DNA from 4 places in the Streptomyces sp. 796.1 genome. Region 2 is predicted to be linked to each of the others. Evidence: riboswitches for the same ligand, from Rfam matches in the RefSeq annotation. Region 2 holds a riboswitch; each other region holds the start of a gene.

Region 1 (4,760 bases), on a different contig from region 2:
CAGCAGGCGTTCGGTCGTCAGGAACACGGTCATTTGGCACACGACTCTCGTCGGGGGCAGGAGACAGCCGTCATGGTGCAGGGAGCCGGCCCGGGTCGTCCAAGCCATTTCCGCCGGGGCCGGGCACCTCCGGCGCGGCGGCCCGGGGGCGTGACACGCGTCCGGCCCGGACAGCTCGACCGGCCCGGACGACCCGCACGGCCGGGCCCCGCGTGCGCCTACTTCCAGGGGATGTTCCGCCACGGGCTGCCGGGGTCGGACATCAGCAGTTGGTGGGCCGCCGCCATGTCCTCGTACCAGTCGCCGAACTCCTCCTCGTCGAAGTGCAGACAGCGGCCGAGGATGTAGGCGGCGGAGAAGTCCTGCCAGGAGCGGTAGTTGGCCTGGCTGAGCCGGCCGGCGCGCAGCACGCCCTGCTCGGCCTCCTCCAGGGTGCAGTAGCGGGCTCCGAGCCCCCAGCGGGCCATGCAGGACGCCCGGCCGTAGTCCCACGCCTCCACCGAGCGGACGAACTTGCCCTCGCCCAACAGCCCGTCCGCGCGGAACCTGGCCTCGTACCGCATGATCCGGCCGATCAGCCGCCGCACCCCGGCCACCTGGGAGCGCACCTCGGCGTCGCTGCGCGGCTGGGCCACCGTCACCCCGTCGGGCGTGATGCGCGGCTCGGCGGCCTCGGCGGCACCGTGCCACAGGGCGCGCTCGGCCACCTGGCGCCAGTGGTCCACCTCGACGGCGCCGGCGAAGTCCAGCGCGAGCGAGCGGCGTATGCCGAGCGTGAACTCCCATACGGGGCTGGTCATTTCGGCCCGCAGCAGCAGGTCCTGGGTGCGCTGCCAGTCGGCCCGCGACCCGATCCCCCACCACTCGGCGAGCCGGTCCCGCTCGGCCGTGTAACCGCCGCCGTGGTAGGCCATGGCGTTCCACAGTTCGCCGTTGCTGACGGAGAGCAGCGCCCCGCAGGCCAGGCCGTGTGCGACCGGTCCGCGCAGCGGCCCGCCGATGTACAGGGCGCGGAGCCGGCGCGGAGGCTGGCTGCACCGGGCGGCCCGCTCGGCGTGCTGCTGCCAGACCGCGCGGTGGCTGGTCGTGGTCGGGAAGTACGCCTCGCAGGGGCTGCCCGGGTTGACCGCGAGCCACTGCGGGTCCTTCGCGCCCCACACCCGCGCGTACCAGCCCAGCGACCCGGAGTGGAAGACGGGGTCCTCGACCGGCGCCGGCAGCATCCCCTCGGTGTAGACGGCCAGGCAGTCGGTGCGGGTGCGCGGGTCGCGGTACGGGGTGAAGACGACGCTGTCGGGGTGGGCGTCCACCCGGGCCCGCGAGTCGGCCACGAACAGCGGCGTACGGGCCAGCACGTCGAAGTAGCCGGCCCAGTCGCCGCGCTCCTTCGCCTCGTACAGGTCCTGCTCGACGGCGCTGGGTGGCTGCCAGCCGGACGGCTGCTCCTGCTGCGACCGGGGCGCCGGCTGGGGGTGGGACACGGGGTAGTAGGCGCTGCCTGGCAGGGGCGCCGGGTACGGGGCGGGGGTGCTCGGCGCCGGGGGCGCGGCGGTCGGCGCGGGGCTGCCGTCCAGCGGCTGTGGCTGTGGCTGTGTGGGTGCCTGCGGCTGCGGCGCCTGGTCGTCGGGGGCCGGGGTGTCGACCGTGCCGCCGACGCCCCGGTGTTCGATGGCGCGCCGCGGATCGGCGGCGGGCGCGCTGCCGGCTCCGCGCGCGGCCTCGGTGCTGCGCGTCGGGCCGCCGACGCTCCGTACGGGACCTTCGGCACCGTGCTCGGGTTCGGCGCCGCCCGATGTCGCGGGTTCCTCCCCGTTCCACAACCCCATGACGGGGAACTCTACCCAGCGCCCGCCCGGCACTCCCCGAGCGGCCGGGCCCGTCACGCCCGGTGCCGGGGCGGGTTGCCCCGGAGAACGCCGATGTGCCCCTTCGCCGGGTGGGCGAAGGGGCACATCCGTGGTGCTGGGGCTGCCTGCCGCCCCGGTCAGCGACCGGTCAGTGGCAGCCGGTCAGCGACTGGGGTGATCAGATGCTGACACCCTTGGCGCGCAGGTACGCGATCGGGTCGACGTCCGAGCCGTAGCCGGCGCCGGTGCGGACCTCGAAGTGCAGGTGCGGGCCGCTGCTGTTGCCGGTGCTGCCGGACAGGCCGATCTGCTGGCCGCCGGAGACGCTCTGCCCGGCCGAGACGGTGAGCTGCGACAGGTGCGCGTACTGGCTGTAGTGGCCGTCCGCGTGGCGGATGACGACCTGGTTGCCGTACGAGCCCGCCCAGCCGGCGGAGACGACCTGGCCGGCGCCGATGGCCTTGACCGTGGTGCCGGTGCCGACGGGGAAGTCCACACCGGTGTGGTAGCCGCTGGACCAGCTACCGCCGGCCTGGCGGTACGGGGTGCCGGTGGAGCCGGCCACCGGGGCGGTGAAGCCGGTCGAGGTGGCGGCCTCGGTCTGCGGCTGGGCCTGCTGGACCGGCGCGGACTTGGGCGCGACCTGCTGCTTCGGGGCCTGCTGCTGCGGCGCCTTCGGCTGGGCGGCCTGCGGGGCGCGCTGCTGCTGCGGGGCCGGGGCGGCCTGCTGCTGCGGAGCGCTCTTCTGCGGGGCCTTCAGCGCGGAGCCGGCACCGGGCAGCGTCAGGCGCTGGTCCGGGTAGATCAGGTTGGGGTTCTTGCCGACGACGTCCTGGTTGCGGTCGTAGACGGCGCGCCAGCCACCGTTGACGTCGTGCGCCTGGGCGATCTTGAACAGGGTGTCACCGGAACGCACGGTGTACGAGGTGCCCGCGGTGTGCTGGTGGGTGCGCGGAGCGGACTTCACCTCGGCCTTGGGGGCAGCCTTGGGGGCGACCTTCGGAGCAGCCTTGGGGGCGGCAGCCTTCGGGGCGGCCTGGGGCGCGACCTGCTGGGTCGGGCGGCTGTCGCGAGTGGTGGTGTTGCCCTGCTCGCGGGCGCCGTCGGGGGCGATCTGCGGGGTCGGGCCGCCGGCGGTCAGGCCCGCCTTGACGGAGCACACCGGCCAGGCGCCGGGGCCCTGCACCTTGAGGACCTTCTCGGCGATGGCGATCTGCTGGTCCTTGGTGGCCAGGTCGGCGCGCGGCGCGTAGGCCGTGCCGCCGAAGGAGCGCCAGGTGCTGTCGGTGAACTGGAGGCCGCCGTAGAAGCCGTTACCGGTGTTGATGCTCCAGTTGCCGGTGGCCTCGCACTGGGCGACCTTCTCCCAGACGTCCACGGAGGCGGCGTTGGCCTGGGTGGCGCCCAGGAACGGGATGGCGAGGCCGGCGCCGCCAGCGGTCAGCGCGACGGAGATGCGCGCAAGACGACGGGGGCTGATGCGGCTGTGGCGTGCGCGAAAAGACATAGGGGTAGCCCTCTCCTATGCCTACGAGGTGAGCTGTCGGATTCGGGCTGGAGTTGCCCGGACGCGTCTGGTGCGGCGGGGTGCCGCGACACGTCTTCACCCCAAGCCGACCGCGCTGAGACGCGGTGCGGCACTTACCTGGTTCCCCCGCTCTTGCCGTCATGACTTTGAAGTTTCTCCTCGGCCAGCGGCAAGATTCGGCATTCCGGCGTCGGATACCCGCCTTCGTTTCAGCGGGATCGCCAACAAAACACATTCATTTCCCTGCCGACAAGCCTGAACCCGCCGATGGAGATCCATTGCAGCCGATAACTCGCGAGAAGAGATAACGCTCTGCACGGGATCTGTGCCGTACTGCGATATTTCGAAGTACGGGCCGCGGGCGACATCGCAGGCGGCGCGGGGTTCCCGCGATCGGAAGGGGATCGGGCGACCACAGCACGTGACAGATCATCGCGGGGCGCCGGTGAGGTGCACCACAGAGCCCGGAAAGTCCGAAAAGTTCTGTTCAAATGATCTTGTTCGGCCTCTTCGACGGAGCTCCCGACACTCTTCCGCGGCCCGCTTCTTGTGGCCCAGGCCACATTACTGGTCCTCGTCTGCGTCCCTGCTACCCAGGAATACGCGCCGAAACCGCGCGAGGTTGCCTCTCGCGCTAAGAATTCTGGAAATCCCGGCCAGCGCCCCGCCCGCCGGGCGATTCCCCTATTGATCGACTCCGCCCGCACGACGACCCGGTCGACATAGACGAGGGGGCGCCCACCTCATGGGAAAGCCCCTCCCCCGCCGCGAGGGGTCGGTACGTAAGGAGGGGACGCAAGGAGGGGACTCCAAGAAGAGGGAAGGGAAGGGGGCGAGGAGGGAGCGGGGAAAATGCCTCCCGGCTTCGGCCGGGGTGGAGTGGGGAGGGTAGGGGCGGTGCGGGTGATTTCCCGAATTCGGCCTCGGTGCGGGCCCGAGGTGGGCCCGCACCGGGTGTCGACCTACTCCTGTGGGCCCGCCGCCCCGAAGAAGGCGAGCAGTTCCCGTACGACCGCCTCCGGCTGCTCCTCGGGGACGTAGTGGCCGCTGCCACGGACCTCCACCACACGGATGTCGGTGCCCTTGTCGGGGCCCATCTGCTGGCGCAGGGCCTGGTAGCTCAGCTCACCGGCCAGGGTGAGGATGGGCAGCGTCAGCGGGGCGTGGTCGGCGAGGTCGATGACGTCCTTGCGCATCGTCTGGTACCAGCCGTTGCCGGCGCGGATGGCTTCGGGCGTGGCGTACGCATGGGCGTAGACACGTCGGGCGTCCTCGGCGACCGACGCCTGGTCGAGGAGCATGTGCCCGTACAGCCAGTCGATCACCGGACGGAAGCGGCCGGCGAGCAACTCCTCCGGGAGCCCGCGCAGTTGGTTGAAGGCGAA
Region 2 (4,760 bases):
GTTTGCGCGGGCGAGGGCGGCCGGCCGGTCGCGGCGGGCGCACGGAACGGTGCGGTGGCGGGGTGCCGGACGGCCCCGCGGCGAGGGCGACGGGGCCCGGTGGCGGGGTGGCGAAGGGCTTGGCGGCGGGGCGCCGAAGGGTCCGGTGGCGGGGCGCTTCGCCCGTACGGTCCTGGGCTTCGCCGAGGGGCGATGAACCCCTGGTGCGGCCGTGGGGCCTGGTGGTCGGCGTGGTGGCGCGGTGCTGGCGGGGCGGTGGTGCGCGGATGGCGGTGCGGCAGGCCCCGGGGCGGGCGTACTACACCCCACGCGATCCGGGCGGGTGGCGGAGCACCGATTTCGCGTCAGTCTTGATCGGCCTCCGCCGCGCGCCCGGGGGCGGAATTTGCGGGTGAGCACGGGCAAACGCCGGGCGGGCCCGATCGGCATATGCCGGGGCCGGGGCGCACGCCGGCGCATCCGGAACCCGTCGCAAGGGGGTGACGGGGCGCCGGGCGGGCGGGGCGTAGGGGTGGCGCAAGCCATGGCGCGGAACCGTCGCACGGTGGCGAACCTGCGATGGCTTCCGGAAAACCCGTCCCGTGGCTCGTATCCACTTCGCTACCGTAAGTGGCGAGGGGGTCGCTGGGGGGCGCGGCGTGGCAATGGTCGGGAGGAGAGGAACGTGGGGCACGCAACACCGGGCGGCGAACATCCCGCTGAGCACCTCGACGGGCTGCTGGCCCGCGCCCAGAACGGCTTCGAGATCGACGACGCGCTGGCCGCCAGGTTGCGCGGCGCGCTGATGCACCAGTCGGAGCTGCGCTCCTGCCGCCAGTGCAACGGGCGCTCGACGCCGGTCGGCTGCAACACCTACCGCCACGTCTTCCTGCTGCCGGACGGGAGCAGCGAACTCCTGTGGGAGCTGGAGCACAACACCTCGCCGGTGTCCGACGCGGGCCCCGCGGCGCTGCCCCAGCCGCTGGACGGCGAGCTGCGCCAGGACCGGCCGGGCGGCGCGGAGGCCCCGGCCACCGAGCGCGCCCCGGCCGCGGTGACCGCCCCGGACCCGACCCCGGCCGCCCCGGCCCCGGTCAGCTACGAGCTGTACGCGGACGAGCGCTCGCTCGAAGTCGCCGAGCGGCGGATCCACGAGCGCATCGGCGGGGTGCTCTGGGACGAGCTGGAGAGCATCCCCTTTTGGTTGCCGGAGCAACTACGTACGCCGGTCGGCTCGTTCGCGCCGCAGCGCGCGTACGCGATAGACGACTCCGCCGACCACGCCCGCCGGGTGCTGCGCCGCGCGGAGAACCCGGACCGTCCGGGCGAGGACGTACGCGCCCTGCTGACCACGGCGTTCGCCCACGACATCGCCCTGGCCACCAAGCCCAGGCTGCGTACGGGCAACCCGGACACCACCTGGTGCCGCTACTACGAGCACGCGTTCTTGCTGGTGGGCGGGGACGAGGTGGTGCTGTGGGAGTTGGAGCACAACCTGACGTCGGACGGCCGGCTGGTGTGCGAGGTGTATCTGGACGAGGCGGCGGCGGAGTGCGCGGCCGACCGCCACGCCCGCGCGCTGGGCGTCGAGCTCTAGCGACCAGGAAGTCGTGGGCCGGTGGGGGCGGGTGACGGCCCGTCGCAGGGCGGAGCGGCCTCGCCCCCGCCGCCCGCGAAGGCCGCCCCCGTTCCCCGCCTCGGGTACCGCCGCCCCTCCCGACTGAGGCGGCTGCCGGACCCGTGCGCGCGTCCGGCTGCCGGACCCGCGCACACCCGCCTCGCCCTGCCTCTCTGCCCGGCCGGCCGCCGTGCGCGTACCTGATCGCCTCGCGCGCGTACCGGCTCGCCTCGTGTGCGTATCCGCCGGCCGTGGGTGGCGCCACCCGGTCGGCGTCCGTCGGCACGATCGTCGTCACCGCCCGTCGTCACCGACCGCGGCCGGCCCCGACCGTTCGCGTGCGGGACCGGGCTTGCGGCCGGCTGCGGCCGGCCCCGCGATCGTGGCTGTGGCTGTCTGGTATCCCGCCCGCCCCGCGGCTGCCCCGCCCCCTTCTGCCTCCCGGCCCCCTCCGATCCGTACGCCCGTTCCGTACGCGCATTCCGTACGCCCGCCTCGTCCGCCGCTGCGTACGCGCTCCGCCCCGGCGGTGAGCCGCTGGCTTCCGGCGCGGGACGCTGCCTCGTACGGGTTCCGTCCCGGGGGGTGAATAGGCCGCTTGGGGGGCTGGGGTCGCTCGCGAGGGGTGGGGGTGGGGAGGTTCGGGGTGGTGGTGGGAAAGGTGTGACGGATGCGGGTGAAGGGGGCTGTGTAGGGTGCGGGCCAGCCGAGAGCGGGAGCAGCGCGTGGGGAACCCCGGGTGGGACGGAGCGGAAGCGGAGTCGCCGCGCGCCGCGCATGCCCGGAATGTCCTGCGCTGGCTCCCCGCCGTCCTGCTCGCCGGCGGTGTCGTCTTCGACCTGCTGACCCCCTCGCACTACACCGCGTCGCCGTTCCTCACCGCCGCCTCGCTGATCGCCGCCCCGCTGTTCTCGCTGCGCTGGACGAGCGTGGTGGCGGCGACCGCAGTCGCCACCGCGGTCCTGCTGGCGTTCGCGCACAGCGCCGCCGACCGGGCGCTGTCGGTGACCGAGGTGGCGACCGTGGCGACCGTCGCCCTGTTCGCGCTGGCCATCAACCGGGTGGTGCGGCGCAACTACCGGCAGCTCGCCACCGTCCGGGTGGTCGCCGAGGCCGCGCAGCGCGCCGTACTGCCCGCGCCGCCGGCCCGGACGGGCGCGCTGCGGATCGCCGCCAGGTACGTCGCGGCGCAGACCGACGCCAGGATCGGCGGCGACCTGTACGCGGTGCAGGAGTCCCCGTACGGCGCCCGCGTGCTCATCGGGGACGTACGGGGCAAGGGCCTGGACGCGGTGGAGGCGGTCGCCGTGGTCGTCGGGGCGTTCGGCGAGGCGGCGGAGCAGGAGCCCGCGCTGGAGGGCGTGGTCGACCGGTTGGAGCGGGCGTTGGACCGGGAGGGCGACCGGCGGGCCGGGCTCGACCAGTTCGAGGGGTTCACCACCGCGGTCATCGGCGAGATCGACGACGCCGGCAGCGGCCGGCTCCGGCTCATCAACCGCGGCCACCCGCCGCCCCTCCTGTTGCTGCCCGACGGCAACGTACGGGAACTGGTGCCGGCCGCGGGCGCGCTGCCGCTCGGCATGGGAGACCTGGCGGCCTGGCAGGACACGGTGACGGAGACGGCGTTCCCGGCCGGTGCGACGCTGCTGATGCTGACGGACGGGGTGACCGAGGCGCGCGACGAGACCGGCCGGTTCTACGAGCCGACGCAGCGGCTCGGCGGCCGGCGCTTCGCCAGCCCCGACGGGCTCCTGGACACGCTGATCGCCGACGTGACGCGGCATACGCACGGGCAGCGAGTGGACGACATGGCGCTGCTCGCGCTGCGCCGGTCGGGCCCGGGGCTGGCCCGGCGCGGCGGGCGCGGCGATGGCCGTTGACTGCGCTGGGTAGTCGATCTTGACCAGGCTGCTGAAGTTCGGTAGGCGGTCCGGCAAAGGCGGTGCCCTATTCCCCAGAACAGCTTGGAATCACACCCGAGCCTCTATTAACGTTCGATAACGCAGCGCGGTCGTCACCGCCGCCGCAAGAGGCGGCTCCGTGCGCCGTCGCCGAATTCCTCAGGCACGACACCGCCGTTCCCGGCGGGGCCGAGACGAGGGAACCGGGGAACCAACCCTTGGGGTGAATCGGGTCGTCCACGGCCCGTAGGAGACCTTCCTGCTCCGAACCCGTCAGCTAACCCGGTAGGCGAGAAGGAAGGAAAGGAGCACGCCTCCGTGGCGTCCAACAGGTCTGCCTCCGGCCCGGCTTCTCCCGCGGCCGACCCCGCCGAACATGCCGGCGGTCCCTTCGCCGGGCACCCCGGCGGGCAGTTCGCCGCGCACCCCGGGGGCCAGGTCGCGGCGCACCCCGGTGGCCACCCCGACGGCCATCCCGGCGGGCTCCCCTTCGCCGGCCGTACGGACGAACTCCCCGGCGCGGCAGTCGAGATGACGGATGAGATGACGCTCGGGACGGCGCCCGGCGCGGCGCCCGAGCCGGCGCCCTGGGGCGACCCGCCACCCTGGGGCGCGTCCGAGGACGAAGCCCCGGGCAGCGCGCCCGGGGAGGAGTGGAACCCCACCGCCGAGAGCGTCGCCCCGGTCCGCGGCCGGCACCGGGTGGTGAAGCAGCGCGGCGGCTCGATGGCCCGCAGCGGTGCCGTGCTCGGCGTCGGGGTCATCGCGGCGGTCGGCGCCGGCGGCATGGCGAGCGCCAAGGACCGCCCGCAGGCCGCGCTGTCCGTCCCCGACCTCGGGGCCGCGGCCGACGCCCTCGTCGACTCCCTGCCCGACGCCGACCAGATCCCCGGCGTCGGGCCGCTGCTGGCGGACGGCGGCGGGCAGCCGGCGTCCCCGGTGCACCCGGCGGACCGTACGCCGCTGAGCCAGGCCGGGCTGACCGTCGAGGAGACGGCCAACGGCACGGCCAACGCGGGCGAGGCGCTGCGCGCCCGCATCCTCCAGCAGGCCGAGAACCAGCAGAACGCGGCGGACGCGGCCGAGCGCGAGGCCGCCGAGCGGGTCGCGGCGGAGCGGGCCGCGGCCGAGGCGGCGCGCAAGAAGGCCGCCGAACAGGCCGCGGAGCAGGCGAAGAAGCGGGCCGCCGAGGCCGAGGCCAAGCGCAAGGCCGAGGAGGCGAAGCGGGCCGCGGAGGCCAAGGCGGCGGAGGCCGCGCGCAA
Region 3 (4,760 bases), on a different contig from region 2:
CCCCGTGCCCGCCGCGGAAACCCCCGCACCCGAAGGGGGAGCCCCCGCACCCCCACCCCTCTTCACCTGGCAGTTCGCCAGCGACCCGTACCCCGCCTACGCCTGGCTGCGGGAACACGCCCCGGTGTACCGGACCACGCTGCCGAGCGGCGTGGAGGCGTGGCTGGTGACCCGGTACGCGGACGCCAAGCGGGTGCTCGCGGACCCGCGGCTGTCGAAGAACCCGCTGCGGCACAGCGCGGCGGCGCACGCCAGGGGTCGGGTCGGCATCCCGGGGGAGCGCAGCGCCGATCTGATGACGCACCTGCTCAACATCGACCCGCCGGACCACACCCGGCTGCGCCGGCTGGTCTCCGCGGCGTTCACGCCGCGCCGGGCCGCCGAGTTCGCGCCCCGGGTGCAGGAGTTGACCGACGGACTGATCGACGCGTTCTGCGCGCGCGGCAGCGCGGACCTGATCCACGAGTTCGCCTTCCCGCTGCCCATCTACGCCATCTGCGACATGCTCGGCGTCCCACCGGAGGACCAGGACGACTTCCGGGACTGGGCCGGCATGATGATCCGGCACGGCGGCGGCCCGCGCGGCGGGGTGGCCCGCTCGGTCAAGAAGATCCGTACGTACCTGGCCGACCTGATCCACCGCAAGCGCGAGAACCTCGGCGACGACCTGATCTCCGGACTGATCCGGGCCAGCGACCACGGCGAGCACCTGACCGAGAACGAGGCCGCGGCCATGTGCTTCGTGCTGCTGTTCGCCGGGTTCGAGACGACCATCAACCTGATCGGCAACGGGACGCTCGCGCTGCTCCGCAACCCGGGGGAGCGGGCCAGGTTGCAGGGCGCCCTGGCCGCCGGGGACGAGGCGATGTTGCACAGCGGCGTGGAGGAGTTGCTGCGGTACGACGGGCCGGTCGAGCTCGCCACCTGGCGGTTCGCCACCGAGCCGCTGACCATCGACGGGCAGCACGTCGCCGCGGGCGAGCCGGTGCTCGTGGTGCTGGCGGCTGCCGACCGCGACCCGGAGCGGTTCGCCGACCCGGACCGGCTCGACCTGACCCGCCGCGACAACCAGCACCTGGGGTACGGGCACGGCATCCACTACTGCGTGGGCGCCCCGCTCGCCCGGATCGAGGCCAGGACCGCGATCGGCACCCTGCTGACCCGGCTGCCCGATCTGCACCTGGCGGTCGACCCCGACGAACTGCGCTGGCGCGGCGGCCTCATCATGCGCGGCCTGCGCACCCTGCCGGTCGCCTTCACACCGACCGCTCCGATCGCTCCGACCGCGCCGGCCGCACCGATCACTCCGACCGCACCGACTCAGTGACCGCAGCGGGCCGCAGCTCCCGCCCATCGACCGCGGCGGGCCGCTGGCCCCCACGGTCCGACCGCGAGCAGCCGTCGCCCCACCGGCCCCACCACCGCCACCCCGCAGCTCAGAAATCGCCCGATCCCGCCCGTACCGCCCCTCTCCGCCGCCCCCTGGCGCGCCGTCACCCCACGGTGCGTAGCTCGGCTACGTCCGATGCCGGATGTGCCGTCTCCGCGGCCGGGTGGGGAAGTCACGGCGGGCGGTGCCCGGGGCGACGGCCGTTCGGCGTGCTGGGGCGCGCGGCGGGGGCGGTGTCCCCGCTTCCGGATGGCCGCGCGCCCCGTCCGTGACCTCGTACGCGCCCTGGTGACGGAGCGTCCGGAGCGGGCTCGGCGCCGGCCGGCCGCGGGGCGCGCCGGCGGCTGTGCTAGGGCGCCGGGAAAACGGGCCGCGCGAGCCGTGACTGACGGGGCGTCATATGTGTGATCGGTGCGTGACCTCCGCTACATCAGCTTGTGACGGTCCGGCGGCGGCAGTATTTTCGACCGTCAAAATCTGCCGCCACACGAGAGGCACCCGTATGCGATCCGGCAACGGCAAACATCGTCGCCCCCGTCAGGCCCCGGCCATCGTCGTCGCAGCGGGGGTGACCGGCGCCGGAATCGCCCTTCCGCTGCTCGGCGCCACCGGTGCCGGCGCCGCCGACGCGCAGACCTGGGACCGGGTCGCGGACTGCGAGAGCGGCGGCGTCTGGAGCGCCAACGAGGGCAACGGGAAGTACGGCGGCCTCGGCCTCAGCCTGGACGCCTGGCAGCTCTACGGCGGCACCGACCACGCGCCCCGCCCCGACCTGGCCAGCCGCGCCCAGCAGATAGCCATCGCCGAGGACATCCTGGCCGACCGCGGTCCGGTGGCCTGGAGCGGCTGCGCGAAGACCGTCGGCCTCGCCGAGGACGGCAAGGTCCCCGACGTCAACCCGGGCGACACCTCCGAGCGCAGCCGCCCCCAGCGCGGCGACGACGGCACGCTGCCGGCGCCCGGGCCCACCTCCAGACCCGGCGGGGCGGCGGACGGCGAGCACAAGTCCGACGACGAGCCGGCGAAGACGGACCGCGACCGGGGCGAGAAGGCCGGGGGTGACGCCCGCGACGGCGCGGACCGGGGCGCCGGCCGCGACGCCGACCGGGACGCGGACGCCAAGACCCCGGCCGGCGAGGCGCGCGACGGCGCGGACGGCGACGACACCGACCGCGCGGCGGACACCGACCGTGCCGATGGTTCGACCACGGACCGCGCGCAGTCGCCCGAGCGCGGCGACAGCGGCGACAAGGCCGGCGACAAGGCCGGCGGCGGGGCGGACGGCGAGTCGACCGGCAAGGCGGACGGCGAGGCCGGCGACGGCGCCGAGCGGGACGCGGATCGGGCCGGAAGCGGCCGACATGCCGGCGGCAGCGGCGACCCGGCGGAGACCGGCGCGGGGGCCGGCGCGGACGCCGGCGCGGGCACCGGCAAGCACCGCGGCGAACCGAGCCCCGAGTCCGGCGCGGACGCGGACCGTGGCGAGGGCGCGACGGAGCGTCCCGGGGGCCGCCACGCCGACCGCAGCGAGCGCGGGCGCGACGGGGTCAAGGGCGCGGACGGCGTCACGCAGGGTGAGCACGAGGTGCGTTCCGGCGACACGTTGTCGGCGATCGCCGAGCGCCATGCGACCCCGGGCGGCTGGCCGGCGCTCTACGTGGCAAATGAAAAGGTCGTGGGCGCCGATCCGGACCTGATCTTGCCTGGTCAAAAGCTTGACCTTGGGGTGAAAGCGGAACGCTGACGGGCCGCCGGGCGGGGCAATTGATGGTGATGTGCCCCGTTTGGCGAAAGTGAGACATGGGTCTCTTTGGCTTCCCGGCGTGTCTCGCTTGCCCAATCTGTAGCCATGCTGTCTGACCTGCGGGGATGTGATTTTCTTGCGGGTAAACCCCACTGACTTTCCAGGGATGTAGGGGTTTGAGCACTCCGGGGATCTGTGATTACGGTCTTCATCGCTCGCCACCGCGAGCGCCACTGGTCGTCACGCCGAATCCTGCCGGCGGCCGGGGGGAAGCCGACGCGTCAAGCGCCGAAGGCAGGAGCGGGGGAACCACAGGTAAGTGCCGAACGGTCCGGGGTACGAGGGGGCTGAACGGCTAGGGGTGAAGCTGCGGGAGACCGCGGCCGGGCAACTCACAGTCCGAACCCGACAGCTCACCTCGTAGGCGTCGGTGAGGAAACCAACATGCTGATTTCCAAGGGCAAGCACCGTCGTCCGTCCAAGGCCACCCGGATAGCCACGCTCGCCGGCGTGACCGGTGCGGCCGTCGCCGTGCCGCTGATGGGCGCCGCCAACGCCAACGCGGCCACCACCTCGCAGTGGGACCAGGTCGCCCAGTGCGAGTCCACCGGCAACTGGTCGATCAACACCGGCAACGGCTACTACGGCGGCCTCCAGTTCTCCGCCTCCACCTGGGCCGCGTACGGCGGCACCGCGTACGCCCCGACCGCCAACCTGGCGTCCAAGGCGCAGCAGATCCAGATCGCCGAGAAGGTCCTCGCCAGCCAGGGCAAGGGCGCCTGGCCGCACTGCGGCGTCAACCTGACCCAGGGCGGCTACACCGCGCCCAAGCAGCAGGCCCCCAAGCAGCAGGCGCCGAAGCAGCACACCGCGCCCCAGCAGCAGGCCGCCCCGCAGCAGGCCGCGCCGAAGGCCGCCCCCAAGCACGCCGCGCCGCGCACCACCCAGGAGCAGGCCCCGAGCCGCAGCGCCGAGCGCTACGTGCCGCGCCACGCCGCCCCGCAGCAGGCCGCGCCGCAGCACACCGCCCCGAAGACCATCAAGAAGGGCGACGGCGAGTACAAGGTCGAGTCCGGCGACACGCTCGCCAAGATCGCTGAGGCCGAGGGCGTCAAGGGCGGCTGGGCCAAGCTGTACGACCTGAACGACGACATCATCACCGATGCCGACCTGATCTACCCGGGCCAGCAGCTCCACCTGAGCTGACCCACCACCCCGACCCCGGCCGGCTCCGCCCAGGGCCGGCCGCGGGCCGGGTGCCGTACCCCAGCGCCGCACGGCGCCGCAGACCGCCCCGCCACGGTGCGCCTTCCCCCGAGCGCATCGCGGCGGGGCTCCGCGTTGGCCCCGGCCCCACGCCGTCCACGGCCCCCCGCCGCCCCGGCCCGCAACCCGCGCCCCACCGCGCCCGCCCGCCGCGCGGCCCGTATGAGCCGGTCCGTACGAGCCCAGTCCGTACGAATCGGCCGGTACGAGCCCCAGGCCCGTACGCCCCACGGCCCCCGCGAGCCACAGCGGCCGTACGACTAGGCCCCGGCCCCCCCCACGGCGCAGCCCCCGCGTCCGGCCGCCGGCCGGCGCCCCACAGCGCCACCACCCGCTCCACAGCCCCCACGCCCCCCACAC
Region 4 (4,760 bases), on a different contig from region 2:
GCGGCCGTCGTGAACGCCTTCCCGGTGGACCGCCTGGTCACCGTGCTGGTCGGCGACGCCTCGGCCATCGAGGAGCCGGTGAAGGCGCTGGGCATCGGCGACGTGCGGGTGGTCTCCGGCTGACGCCGTCCGATCCGGCGGCGGCCGGGCACGCGACCGACGGGCGCCCGAGTGGGCGGGGCCCCCGTCCGGCCGTCGCATGCCCGGCCGCCCAACGGCGCCCTGCCGCCGGGCCTGGCACTGCCCCTTGATCGGGCGGTGCGGAACCCGCCGCGCAGGTCCCGCCGTGTAGACCCCGCGGTGCAGAGCCCGCGGTGCAGACCAGTTGTACGGGCGTTCCGTACGGATTCGCCGTACGAAGCTGTTGCGCGGAGCCTTGGCGTACGGAGCCGTCGTACGCGTCGCTCCGTACGACAGGGAGCGCGGGCGGGGCCGCGCGCGTGGGCGGGTGGGTGGATGCCACGGCGGTCACGGCGACGGGCCTGAGTGCCCGAGACGGACTGAGTTCCTGAGACGGGCCTCCGCCTGAGCCGCTGACCGCCTCGCGCGCGTGCGCGCGCGTACGGGGAGTGCAAGGCAAGGGAGTGCGAGGAAAGTGGGGGCGGGCGCGGCGCGCGGAGCCCTGGTACGGCCTCGTACGCCCATATCGCCCGTGTCGCCTACCGGATTCACGAGGCGTCACGGGGCGCGGGAGCCGGCGGGGCGGCCGGTGCGTGGCGTCTGGTGAGGGGGCCGGGCGCGAGGCCGGGCGAGCGGGGCGCGGGCGCTCTGTTGCTGACGGAGCGTTAAGGAGCCGCGGAGTCAAGAGGGAATCCAGGGGCTTTCGGTATGTCTGGTTTGCTGGAGAGGCTGCCCATCTGCCGTGTGGCGTGCGCAACAAACAGCCGGTTCTGTTTGCCGATCAAAAGTGGTCCCGCTTAGCGTCAGGGCCGTTGTTCGTCACGCATCCGCCACATCCGTGGCACCGGACAACCATCGCCGAGTCCCTCTGGTGCGAGCCGAGGGAGCCGGGGACCCAAATCCCCTGGGGTGAATCGGCCGCCATCCTCTCGCGGGGCGTGGTGACCGTAGGAGACCTTCCTGCTCCGAACCCGTCAGCTAACCCGGTAGGCGAGAGGGAAGGAAAGGAGCACGCCTCCTCATGGCGTTCACCCGTGCCACCGGGCGGCACCGTCGCCCCACCCGTTTCGCCCGTAGCAGTGCGAATGTGGCGGGTATGGCCACTCTCGCCGCCTCCGGAGTCGTCGCCGGCATCGCGGCGCCCGCGATGGCCGCTTCCGGTGCCGATGCGTCGCCGGAACTTCAGGACACCGGCCTGCGCCAGGCCGTGACCCTGAACGACAACATCGCCGACAAGATCGGTGCCCAGGCTGACGCCCAGTACACCGCCGCCGAGCAGGCCGCGGCGGAGCAGCAGGCGGAGGAAGAGGCGCGCCAGCAGGCCGCCAAGCACGCCGCCGAGGTGAAGCGGAAGGCGGAGGAGGCCAAGCGCAAGGCCGCCGCCGAGGAGGCCAAGAAGAAGGCCGCCGCCAAGAAGGCCGCCGAGGCCAAGGCCGCCGCGGAGCGCGAGGCCCAGCAGAAGGCCAGCGAGCAGGCGAGCCAGACGGAGCAGACCGGGCAGTCCCGTGCCTCCCGCACCACCGAGCGCGCGGCGATCGGCAGTTACGTTTCGCCGATCGCGGGCAGCTACGTCTCCACCCAGTACAAGGCGTCCGGCGGCAACTGGTCCTCCGGCAGCCACACCGGCATCGACTTCCACGCCAGCACGGGCACCACGGTGCGTGCCGTGGGCGCCGGCACCGTGGTCGAGGCCGGCTGGGGCGGTGCGTACGGGAACAACGTCATCATCAAGATGAACGACGGCACCTACACCCAGTACGGCCACCTGCACAGCCTCTCCGTCTCGGTCGGCCAGACCGTGGCGCCGGGCGAGCAGATCGGCATCTCGGGCAGCACGGGCAACTCCACCGGCCCGCACCTGCACTTCGAGGCCCGCACCTCCGCGCAGTACGGCTCGGACATCGACCCGCTGGCCTACCTCAGGTCGCACGGCGTCAACATCTAGCCCCGGTTCACCACGCTTGGCCGGCCACCGCCCGCGGTGGCACGGTGGCGGTGTGCGCGCCCTTGCGCGCGGCCCCGCCGGGCGCCCCCATGCCGCGCGAGCGGCCCGCCCGGTCACGGCCCACCGCCCACCCGGCACTCGTTCTCCCGCCAAGGCCCCGGCTCCCGAAGCCGGGGCCTTCGGCGTGCCCCGCGCGCGTGCCCGCCCGTACGCGCCGACCACGGGCGCCAAACCCGGTGCGGGCCGCACGTTCGGGTGCGGGCAGGGGCAGTGCGGGCGTACGCGCGTGCGGGCGCGCGCGGGAGTTGGGGATTACGGCGCGGGCGCGTCGATGCGCACCCGGTCGCGGTCGTCACCGTCCTCGGAGAGGAAGGACGCCAGGGCCTGGCCCTGTTCGGCGACCGCGGTGCGGTCGGTGCGCGAGAGCCGGCGCAGCGGTGTCACGCGGACGGTGCCGTCCCGGACGGTCCAGGTCGCCGCGACGGTGCCGTCGACCAGGACGAAGCGGGCGCCGGTGACGGACAGCCCGCGGTGCGCGTCGTCGATGATCCGGCTGCGGTCGTGGTAGCCGAGCACCGCGTTGTCGAACGCGGGCAGGAAGCGTACGGGGGCGGGCGTGTCGGCGTCGGGGCGCGGCGCGTCCGGGAGGTCGAGGAGTTCCCGGCCCCGTTCGTCGCGGAAGGTCACCAACTCCGGGCGCAGGGCGCGGATCGCCGCGGGCAGCCCGGCCACGCCGCACCAGGCGCGCACGTCAGCCGATGCGGCCGGGCCGAAGGCGGCCAGGTAGCGGCGCACCAGCGCCTGCCCGACCGGGTCCGCGGCGTCCGGGGCCAGGGGGTCGACCGGGCGCCCGAGCCAGGACGCCAGCAGCACGTTGCGCACGCCGGCCCGGGCGCGCCACACCCCGCGCGGCGGCAGCTGGGCGGTGGGGACGAGCGCGGCGACCACCAGTTCGCCCAACGCCCGGGGCACGACGGTCGGCCAACGCTCGGCGAGCGCCCGGGTGAGCTCGGCGTTCGAGCACGGCCCGGCGTCCAGCTTGGCCCGGCCGGCCGCGGCGAGTTCATCGAGGTCGACGCCGTCGAGTTCGCGACGGTAGGCACCCAGGGCGCGCTGGAGCAGCATGGCGTCGTGCCGGGACCGCCAGGCCAGCGCATCCTCGGCGGTGACCAGGTGAACGGTGCGGCGCATCAGGGCGGTACGCACCACCCGCCGCTCCACTAGGAGGTCCGAGAGCGCCCCAGGGTCGAAGGCGCGCAGCCGCGACCACAGGCCGACGAATGGTTCCTGCGGCTCCTGCGCCTGGAGTCCGCCCAGGTGCGCGACGGCGTCGGTGAGCGGGACGTCGGCGCGGGCGAGCAGGAACTGCCGGGCCAGCGACGCCCGCCCCAACGCCCTGGTGCCGAGAACGCTCACCGGCCCCCCGCCCCGTGCAACGCCGGTACGGGCCGACGGGCGGCGGCCTGCTTCGCGGTGCTGGCGGTGGGCCGCCACGGGGCGGCCGGCGGTCCCGGTTCGCTGGTCTTCACGATGCGGTCGGTCCTCTCCCGGTGCTGATGAAAGCTGTGGGGTGATGGGTGATGGGTGATGGGGATGGGTGATGGGTGATGGGGGTGGTGGGGCGGGCGTGGGTGGTGGAGCTGTTGCGCGGGGCCCCGCCGGCTTCGCGGGTTGCGAACGGGGCGCCTGCTGGCCATTCTTGCCGGCCTTGCGGTCAGCTTCTGACCGCGATCCGCTGCTGGTGCCGTTCGGCTGCCGAGTGGGCGCCGGTCGAGGCTCGCGGGCGCGCCGTGGGCGATGTGTGCCTGGTCCCCGCCACGCCGGGCTGCAACGACCTCGCGTACGCGCGCGCATGAGGACGGAGGGCGCGGCCCGAAAACCTCGCGCGCCTACGCGTGCGCGAGGGGCGGCCTCCACGGGGTGCTGCCTGCACTGCCTACGGGCCCGACAGCGCCTGGCCGGATGGTGCGGACCTTCGCGCGCGTCACGCGCGCGGCAGGCAGCGCAGGCACGGGGCGTGCGTGGATTGCTCCGCGGGTACGGGACCTGCCTGCCGGACGGCCGTACGCGTAGCGGGCAGGCGCCGCGTCCACGGGGTGCCGGCCGTACTCGCCCGACCCGGCTGGGGGGAGGGGTAGGCGTACGGGGGAAGCCGAGCCCCCCGGGGGGACGCCTCGGGTGATGGACCGGAGGGCCGTACCGGTCGACTGGGTGGGCCACGGCCCCGTGCCCCGTGCCGCGTGCGGCGCCCGCTCCGTGCCGAGCGGGGCACCTGCCCCGTGCTCCGTGTGCGCGCCCTGTCGCCCCGGTGCACCGTGCGCGCTCCGTACGGCATCGCCTCCGTGCGGCGTTCCCCACCCGGTGCGCCCGCGGCGTCCGGGGCCGTCCTGCCCGTGCGGGTGAGGGCTCACGCGGCGCAGTACTGCCGGGCCCGGCCCGTACGGCGCTGCGTCCCGCGCCAGGCGCGCGAGGTTCGCCGAACCCGTCCTGCGCCACGCGCGCGAGGGGCCCGCCGCGCTCGGGACCTGCGGGCGTGCCAGGTACCCGCGCCGTACCGCGTTCCAGACGCCCGGTGCACCCGGCGCCCCCCCCGGGCCCCACACCGCGCCCAGCGCAGAGCACATACAGCAGGGCCGCGGTGACGTGCATCCGTCACCGCGGCCCTGTCGTGCGCTGGAGAGCGAGTCAGACCGTC

Evidence for each region. A riboswitch is a leader RNA that binds a small molecule or an ion and turns the genes downstream of it on or off. The one in region 2 is predicted to bind cyclic di-AMP.
Region 1: linked by a shared signal. The riboswitch ahead of ACMA1D_RS12725 (transglycosylase family protein) and the one ahead of ACMA1D_RS27550 (M23 family metallopeptidase) in region 2 are both predicted to bind cyclic di-AMP.
Region 3: linked by a shared signal. The riboswitch ahead of ACMA1D_RS28985 (transglycosylase family protein) and the one ahead of ACMA1D_RS27550 (M23 family metallopeptidase) in region 2 are both predicted to bind cyclic di-AMP.
Region 4: linked by a shared signal. The riboswitch ahead of ACMA1D_RS23930 (M23 family metallopeptidase) and the one ahead of ACMA1D_RS27550 (M23 family metallopeptidase) in region 2 are both predicted to bind cyclic di-AMP.

What each region holds. Positions count from the first base shown of each region.
Region 1 covers NZ_JBLIWA010000015.1:131,951-136,710, reverse strand. Annotated here, with positions in the region: gene ACMA1D_RS12735 (GNAT family N-acetyltransferase) at 1-33, opposite strand, end outside; gene ACMA1D_RS12730 (DUF1266 domain-containing protein) at 219-1,826, opposite strand; gene ACMA1D_RS12725 (transglycosylase family protein) at 2,026-3,354, opposite strand; cyclic di-AMP (ydaO/yuaA leader) riboswitch at 3,358-3,567, opposite strand; gene ACMA1D_RS12720 (alpha/beta fold hydrolase) at 4,338-4,760, opposite strand, start outside.
Region 2 covers NZ_JBLIWA010000048.1:43,506-48,265, reverse strand. Annotated here, with positions in the region: gene ACMA1D_RS27560 (DUF6227 family protein) at 665-1,576, shown strand; gene ACMA1D_RS27555 (PP2C family protein-serine/threonine phosphatase) at 2,323-3,477, shown strand; cyclic di-AMP (ydaO/yuaA leader) riboswitch at 3,637-3,805, shown strand; gene ACMA1D_RS27550 (M23 family metallopeptidase) at 3,817-4,760, shown strand, end outside.
Region 3 covers NZ_JBLIWA010000056.1:2,970-7,729, reverse strand. Annotated here, with positions in the region: gene ACMA1D_RS28995 (cytochrome P450 family protein) at 5-1,327, shown strand; gene ACMA1D_RS28990 (transglycosylase family protein) at 1,893-3,134, shown strand; cyclic di-AMP (ydaO/yuaA leader) riboswitch at 3,411-3,576, shown strand; gene ACMA1D_RS28985 (transglycosylase family protein) at 3,579-4,340, shown strand.
Region 4 covers NZ_JBLIWA010000038.1:125,855-130,614, forward strand. Annotated here, with positions in the region: gene ACMA1D_RS23925 (M16 family metallopeptidase) at 1-123, shown strand, start outside; cyclic di-AMP (ydaO/yuaA leader) riboswitch at 967-1,128, shown strand; gene ACMA1D_RS23930 (M23 family metallopeptidase) at 1,142-2,065, shown strand; gene ACMA1D_RS23935 (winged helix DNA-binding domain-containing protein) at 2,378-3,481, opposite strand; gene ACMA1D_RS23940 (HPr family phosphocarrier protein) at 4,751-4,760, opposite strand, start outside.